2 regions of the Duganella sp. AC237 genome follow, and region 1 is predicted to be linked to the other one. Evidence: predicted binding sites of a transcription regulator. Region 1 holds the regulator's gene; the other holds the start of a gene.
The links. Region 1 encodes LexA, which represses DNA repair genes until DNA is damaged. Its sites were predicted from a motif close to ACTGTATNNNNATACAGT; they were not measured.
Positions count from the first base shown of each region.

Region 2: AC0IYS_RS00285 (LexA family protein) is a predicted target of LexA. The motif match lies at 2,016-2,033, and genes of this name have one in related genera.

Region 1 is NZ_CEEDEW010000003.1:5,231,029-5,235,237, forward strand. It holds gene AC0IYS_RS23180 (DUF5695 domain-containing protein) at 1-1,062, shown strand, start outside; gene lexA (transcriptional repressor LexA) at 1,180-1,818, shown strand; partial or broken gene AC0IYS_RS23190 (IS4 family transposase) at 1,927-3,254, shown strand; gene AC0IYS_RS23195 (cystathionine gamma-synthase family protein) at 3,380-4,209, opposite strand, start outside.
Region 2 is NZ_CEEDEW010000001.1:49,052-53,260, reverse strand. It holds gene AC0IYS_RS00295 (recombinase family protein) at 1-238, shown strand, start outside; gene AC0IYS_RS00290 (Y-family DNA polymerase) at 226-1,527, opposite strand; gene AC0IYS_RS00285 (LexA family protein) at 1,529-1,999, opposite strand; gene ssb (single-stranded DNA-binding protein) at 3,148-3,660, shown strand; gene AC0IYS_RS00275 (ParA family protein) at 3,791-4,209, shown strand, end outside.

The sequences.
Region 1 (4,209 bases):
GTGCTGTACCGGCTGGCGCGCAACCACGCCGGCCTGGTCACCGCGCACGACTGGCGCTGGTACTTGCAGCGCGCCTACCAGACCACGGTGGCGATGGTGCGCGACGCGCCCGAGTACGCGCAGTTCGGGCTGATGGAGGGCGACGTCTTCCTCGACATCCTGAAAGACCTGCAGCGCGAAGGCATGACGGCCGAGGCGGCCGACATGGAAGCGATGATGAAGCGGCGCGCCGACCACTGGCGCACCCTTGCCTACCCGTTCGGCAGCGAGATGGCGTGGGACTCGACCGGCCAGGCCGAGGTCTACGCGTGGATGCGCCACTTCGGCTACACCAAGCAGGCCGACATCACGCGCGAAGTGATCCTGGGCTACGACCCGGCGATCCCGAGCTGGGGCTACAACGGCAACGCCCGCCGCTATTGGGATTTCTTATATGGCGGCAAGACCGCGCGCATCGAGCGCCAGATCCACCATTACGGCTCGACCTTGAACGCGGTGCCGCTGTTCGACGCCTACCGGGCCAACCCGAGCGACCTGCACTTGCTGCGCGTGGCCTACGGCGGGCTGCTGGGCGGCATCACCAATATCGACCGCGACGGTTTCTCGTCGGCCGCCTTCCACGCCTGGCCGGACATGATGCGCTGGGACGCCTACAGCGGCGACTACGGCATGGGCTTCTACGGCCACGCGTACGCGACCGCCACTTATGTGTTGAACGACCCGACCTTCGGGTGGCTCAGCTTTGGCGGCAACATGAAAGTGGCTAATAATGGCACGGTCCAGATCGTGCCCAAGGACAGCGCACGCACGCGCCTGTTCGTGGCGCCGGCGCGTGCCTGGATCACCCTGGAGGCGGGCAAGATCGACAGCGCCACCTACGATCCGAAGAGCGGCGCGATCACGATCGAGCTCGCAGCCGCCACCGCTGCGACGCCGGCGGCCCGTCTGCTGGTCGAGAGTCCGGGGGGCAGATTCAAGCCGCAGGGCCTAGTTGCCGAGCGCGATGGCTACAAGATTCCGCTGACGGCGGCGACCACGCGCGTGCTGTTGAAGCCACGATGAAGGTGGTTGAACGAACTTTTTTCATTTTATTTCGCTGAACACAACAAATTTCCTTGCATTGCGGGCCATACTGTACAAAAATACAGACTGTCTATATACACAGGCCCAACTGCACTCATGATCAAGCTCACCGCACGTCAGGAACAAATTCTCAATCTGATCAAGGATGCCATCGAAAACACCGGCTTCCCGCCGACGCGCGCCGAGATCGCCAACGAACTGGGCTTCAAATCCGCCAACGCGGCCGAGGAGCATCTGCAGGCGCTGGCGCGCAAGGGCGCCATCGAAATCGCCGCCGGCACCTCGCGCGGCATCCGTCTGCTGGGCGTGCACGCCGAACCGGCCACGCCGAAGGTGCCGGTGTCGCTGATGATGTCGTTGCCGCTGATCGGCCGCGTGGCCGCCGGCTCGCCGATCCTGGCGCAGGAAAACCTGGAGACGAGCTACAGCGTCGACCCGGCGATGTTCTCGTCCAAGCCGGACTACCTGCTCAAGGTGCGCGGCGAATCGATGCGCGACGCCGGCATCATGGACGGCGACCTGCTGGCGGTAAAGAAGGTCGACAGCGCCAAGAACGGCCAGATCGTCGTCGCGCGGATCGGCAACGACGTCACGGTCAAGCGCTACCGCAAGACCGGCACCCTGGTCGAGCTGCTGCCGGAGAACCCGGACTTCAAGATCATCAAGGTCGACCCGGAGGCGGACGAGTTCGCGCTGGAAGGCCTGGCGGTCGGCCTGATGCGCAGCTGGCACTAAGCCCAACCCAGGCTCTCATTCCGGGGTCAGGTCCTAATGCCGCTAAGTTAAGCTCTTAGCGGCATTTTTCTTGTAAACGACGGCCGAAAGTGTTAACTTGCCGGCACGATGCTATCAGATGCCATTTCCCTCGCTATAGACCTTCCAAGCCCGCCCGACTGGAGGCGGCTAGGCGCGCATTTACCTTACGAATGGATTGAAGGGGCGCTGGCCGCCACTGACAAGGCCAGTATCCGGTCACGGCGTCTGCCGGCGCAGCAGGTCGTTTGGCTCGTCATTTCGTTGGCTTTATACCGGCATTTATCGGTCAAGGACATCGTCGACAGCCTCGACTTGGCGCTGCCGGAACTGGCTGATCGCTGCATCACCTCCAGCGCCACGACGCAGGCGCGCCAGCGCGTTGGGGCCGAGCCACTCAAATGGCTATTCGAGAAATCGGCCCAGCAGTGGATAGGCCACGACCAAGCGCATTATTTATTCAAGGGATTGCACCTGCTGGCCATGGATGGCACGACGCTGCGCCTGGCCGACAGCGCGGCCAACCGCGAGCATTTTGGCGCGCAGAATTATCCCAACGACAAGGTGGCCAGCTATCCGCAAACGCGGGCCGTCACCTTGATGATGGCCGATACCCAGCTCATCCGCGACGCCCGCTTTGGCCGCTACAGCGTCAGCGAGATGACGCACGCCCATGACCTGCTCGCCAGCGTGCCCGACGACTCGCTCACGGTGTTCGATCGCGGCTTCTTCTCGGCGCAGTTGTTGTCCAATTTAACCACGGACGGCAACAACCGCCACTTCCTCATTCCGGCGAAAACCAATACCAAATGGACCATCGTGGAAGGCACCGACGAAGACGCATTGGTGGAAATGGCGATCTCGGCGCAGGCCAGAAAGGCGACCCCACGTTGCCCAAAACGTGGCGCGCACGAGCGGTGAAGGTGGACGACGGCGACGGCGGCAAACCGCGCCACCTGCTCACTTCGCTGACAGATCGCAAAATGATCAAACGTGCTGACTTGGCTGCCTGTTATCAGCGTCGCTGGCGCATCGAGACCAGCTACAGGGAATTGAAACAGTCCATGCTGGGATCGGCGCTGACCTTACGCAGCATGAGCGTCGAAGGCACCGAGCAAGAGATCTGGGGTGCGATGATCGCCTACAACTTGATTCGCATTGAAATGGCCAAGGCGGCATTGGAGGCCAAATGCGCGCCCACCTCGATCAGTTTCCTCCTCGCCCTGACCACCATTCAGAACGAACTGATGACGATCGGGCGAGCAACCTCGCCGGGAACCATTCCGGCCAGACTCAAACGCCTGCGCGATAGGCTGGTACTCGACCTGAAGGCGCAGCGACCCGGCCGGAAATTCGACCGGGTCGTTAAAGCGGTGGCGCAGCGATATCCAGAGAAACGACTAACTAAAAAAGCTTAACTTAGCGGCATTAGGGTCAGGTCCACCATTTCTACACGCTCTCGGCCGTACGTGCGGCCACGGGGCCTTGTTTTGGCAATAAGGCTGGGCTCGTGTAGAAATGGTGGACCTGACCCTGGAGTTGTTTAGCAGCCTTCCAGGGCGCAGGCGAAGTCGTCGAGCAGGTCGTCGGTGTCTTCGATGCCGACCGAGACGCGTATCAACGATTCGGCGATGCCCATCGAGGCGCGGCGCTCGGCACCCATCTCGTAGAAAATCGTGTGCGCGACCGGAATCACCAAGGTGCGCGTGTCGCCCAGGTTCGACGCCGGAATCGCCAGCTTGAGGCGGTTCAGGAAGTCGAAGCAGTCGATCCCATCCTTCAATTCAAAACTGAGCAGCGAACCGTGCTTGCGGAACAGTTCGCTCGAGATGCCGTGCTGCGGGTGCGATGCCAGGCCCGGATAGTGGACGGCGGCCACGCGCTCGTCCGCCTCCAGGATCTCGGCCAGCGCCAGCGCGTTGGCACTGGTGCGCTCCATGCGCAGCGCCAGGGTTTCGGCGCCGACGGCGATGTGGTGCGCCGCCTCCGGCCCCAGCGAGGCGCCGAAGTCGCGCAACCCTTTGGCGCGGATCTGCGCCAGCCCCCATTGCACCGGCGCTGCCTTCTTGTAGTTCTCGTAGATATTGGGGAATCTGGTCCAGTCGTATTCGCCGGTATCGGTCAGGCTGCCGCCCAGCGCGTTGCCGTGGCCGCCGATCGATTTGGTCAGCGCGTTGACCACCAGCCCGGCGCCGACCGACTTCGGCCGGAACAGGTACGGCGTGGTCATCGTGTTGTCGACGATGTAGAGGATGCCGCGCGCCTTGCACAGCTCGCCGATGCGCTTGAGGTCCGCCACCTGCGTGCGCGGGTTGGCTATGGTTTCGACGAACACCATGCGGGTCTGGTCGGTGATGGCGGCCTCGACGTTGG
Region 2 (4,209 bases), on a different contig from region 1:
CGCGCTACAAATGGCGAGGGATGAGTACGAACAGCGCCGCGAGCGGCAACGTCAAGGTGTGACGCTGGCTAAGATCGATGGCAAATACAAGGGCCGCAAAACCGATACGACGACCCATGAGCGCATTGTCACCTTGCGCGAAGCAAAAAAAACGATCGCTGAGACTGCGCGACTTGCGGGCTGTTCCCACAGCCAAGTCAAGCGGGTATGGGCAATGCACCAAGCTCAGACGGCGTAGACCTTCGGTAGCTCGTCCCATCGTGTGGTGTAGCACGGAGTCTTATTCTCCGACTTCATCGCCCATCGCTGCACCAATCCGGCCGAGCCTATGTGCAGAGCATCGCGACCGAATCGCTGATTCAGCGCATCGAGCGTCGCCATAACACGTGTCGATTGCTCTCGGGACGGCTGGGGATCGAATAGCGTGCCTTGGCTTATTGTATTGGCGCGCAAGTCCATCAGCATAACCCCCGCTTTCTTGTACTGAAATCCCTCGCGGTAGATGAGGGCCAGACCTTGCAACGCAGCGGCCGCCAATATACGGTTGTCGTCTGTCGGCTCGATCAGCGGCACGGTCAAGCCATTGCTGTACTGTGGGTCTTGTTCGCGGAATGGGTTGGTATGCACAAACACATGCACCGCACCGCAGAGCGAGCGTTGTCCGCGCAGCTTTTCGGCCGCCCTGGCGATATAGGTCGACACCGCTTCTTCAAGCTCCATGAGACTTACAGCCATTGTGCCGAACGACTTGGAGGACACGATTTCTTTGCGCGGCGGCGCTATCTCTTCCAGCGCAAGGCATGACAGGCCGCGCAGTTCCTGACAAGTGCGCTCCATCACCACCCCGAATCGAGCGCGAATGTCTCGCGGCGAGGCGTCTTTCAGATCCTGCACCGTGTTGATGCCCATATCGGCCAGCTTGGCAGCTATCCGGCGTCCCACTCCCCATACTTCGCCCACGTCGATACGCAAGAACAGCCAACGCATACGGGCGGCCGACATCGTAGTCAGGTCGCATACGCTATCGAACAGCGGGAATTTCTTTGCGATGTGGTTGGCTAGTTTGGCTTGCGTCTTCGACGCGCCCACACCCACGCACACCGGCAAGGAAGTCCATTGAAGGATGCGCTGCCGTATTTCTTGTCCCATCGCGGTAGGGCTGTCCCAAAGCCCGCCCATGCCGTTCAACGACAGGAAGGACTCATCTATCGAGTACACCTCTACGTGCGGGCTGTAGGTGCGCAGGATGGTCATGATTCGATTGCTCATGTCCCCATAAAGGCAGTAGTTCGAGCTTAGTCCAATAATGCCGTGCTGGCGGGCCAAGTCCTTCATCTGAAACCACGGAGTGCCCATCTTGACGCCCAGGGCTTTAACCTCGTTAGAGCGCGCTACAGCGCATCCGTCGTTGTTAGACAGCACGACTACCGGCCGCCCTTGCAGCTTTGGGTTAAAGGCCCGTTCGCAACTGACGTACATATTGTTCACGTCCACCAGTGCAAAGATTTGTTGGTGCGGGTCCGACATTTCACACCCTGTATTTTCTGATGACGGCAGACACCACGCCCCATACTTGCAATTCCTGCCCTTCGATTAGCCTGATAGGCTCATAGGCGCTGTTCTCCGGGTGCAACTCGATCACGCCTTGTCGCTTATGCAGCCGCTTGAGTGTGTAGTCTCCATCGATGACCGCCAACACGTAATGTCCGTGAATAGGCGTCACGGACCGGTCCACGAGAACGATATCGCCGCCTAGAATTCCGATGCCCGACATGCTGTCCCCCACGACTTCAAAGAAGAACGAAGCTTCTTTGTGCTGTATCAAAAAGGCATTCAGGTCCAAGCCTTTTTCTACGTAATCAGCGGCCGGGGAGGGGAATCCAGCCGATAGCTTGTGTTGCAGCAAGGGCCGGGTGCTGGGTTGCAGATCGAGCGCCGGGGCGAGGATCGCGCAGGGCGGCGACTGGTCTGCAAAGGGGGAGGGGAGGGAATGGTTCATTTTCTTAAATCCAATTACTGTGTTTTTGTACAGTATCGGCAGTATAGCGCCGCAAGTCCAGCGCTGGAAGGGCGGGCGTGGTTTATGTGTGAGCCGCCGCCCGCTCTGATCGCCAGATCGTTTAAGAACTAAAAGCAACTTCTGGGGCTTTTTTTCGCGTACGCGAAAAAACCGGGATGCCCGTTCCGGAGCGCGGTCGCTTACGCTCCCTTGGTCGCTGCGCGACTGGGCGATGAAGCCGCCCACCCCTCCAGGCCACGCCTAGCCAACCCCAACCCCAACCCCAACCCCAACCCCAACCCCAACCCCAACCCCAACCCCAACCCCAACCCCAACCCCAACCCCAACCCCAACCCCGCACTGTACGTACTTGGTGACGCCGCGGTGCTCCTGCAGGAGTTGGCCAGTCACCAAAAAGCGCAACGGTGAAGCGGCTTTTCTTGGTGACGCCGGCGCGCACCAGGTCCGCGATCGTTGTCACCAAAAACGATTGGTGACGCCAGGCCGTCGCCGGCGCCGCGACCGTGTCACCAAACCCGCGATTCGATCCCTCGACGTTCCGGGCCTGTCGCATCGGGGCTGGCCGGGGTCGGCCCGGCCAAACCCGCCCCTACATGCTCCAGCGTGGCAGGGGGTGCCGTCCTTCGGCGGCATCCCGACATTCGTCGGGACTTGAGCCGCCCCCGTTTGCTTTGCTCATCCGTTCTTAAAACCGGCTTGGCAGTACCGGGGTAGGGGGCGGCCAGCGGCAGGGAAGGGGGGCGGGTGGTCTCGTATGGCTCATATGTTGGCTATTCAAACTAGCTATCGTTATTGATTTTTCGATTAACAAAAATGTGTCTAAAAGACAGCATTGACAACTGTAATCGGTTGTCAAAAGGGTTGTCATGAACTATAATAATTACATGGTGGACGAAACGATTCACCAGCAAAAAAACAGTAATTCGTCAACGTAAGTAACCGGAGATTTAAGAATGAACATTAATGCTAAAAGTTTCTGGCTTGGATTTATTACGGCAGCAATCATCATCCTGCCGACTGTGGTTGTCTTGTTCTACAAGCTCGATCAAATGTTCGATCTTCATTAAGTTCACGGCCCCGGTTAAGGCCGGGGCCAATCGGAAACCTCACTTTCAAGGAGAATCAAAATGGCCTCAGTCAACAAAGTAATCATCGTCGGCAACCTCGGTCGCAATCCAGATATCCGCTACTTGCCAAGCGGCGATGCTATCGCCAATATCGCGGTAGCGACCAGCTACCAGCACAAGGACCGTAATACCGGCGAACAGAAGGAGATAACCGAGTGGCACCGTATTACTTTCTTCGGCCGCCTTGCCGAAATCGTCGGCCAGTATCTGAAAAAGGGCTCGTCGGTCTACGTGGAAGGCCGCTTGCAAACGCGCAAGTACGTTAAGGATGGCGTGGATCACTACGCAACCGATATCATCGCGGAGCAAATGCAAATGCTGGGCGGCCCGGCCGGTGCTAACCGCGACGCCAGCCAGCAACAAGCAGACAGCCAGCAGGAAACCCCGGCCAGCGCTCCAGCCGCGCCAGCCGCGACGCCAGCGCCCGCAGCGGCCGCGCCTAAAGGCAAGAACAAACCGCGTGCAGCACCGCAGCCTGAAGGCGCAGAGCGTGACTCTGATATTCCGTTCTAATCAGGTGCTTGTCATGCTGGTATTTTCCCAGCATGACAAGCAAAATGTGTTGCCATTGGTAGGGCGAGACTATAATTGCCCCCGGATAATGATGCTAAATCAGTCAACGTACAGAAATTAAGAGGCTCCTATGAGTATCCTTGCTGTGACAAACCAGAAAAGTGTCGGTAAAACGACCATTGTGTTCAACTTGACCCACAGGGCCGCCGACGCCGACAAGAGCGTTTTGATTGTGTCACTCGATGCACAGGGCAGCCTTGAACTGGTCTTGCCCAAGGCTGACGAGTCGCAGACGAATTTGATGGCCTACGAACTTTTCGAAGAAGAGTTGCCATCGACGCCGCTCGAATATCTGACCGATAAAGTCGCTTTCGTGCGCGCCCGCGATCCTAGGATGTTCGACCTGGACACGAAGGGCGAGGACTACGTCAAACGGTTCAGGAAGAACTTGCGCAAGCTCGCCAAGGACTTCGATTTTTGCATCATCGACACCCCTGGCCGCATTTGCATGCCGCTGACCGCCAGCATGGCCGCCGCCGATGTGGTGCT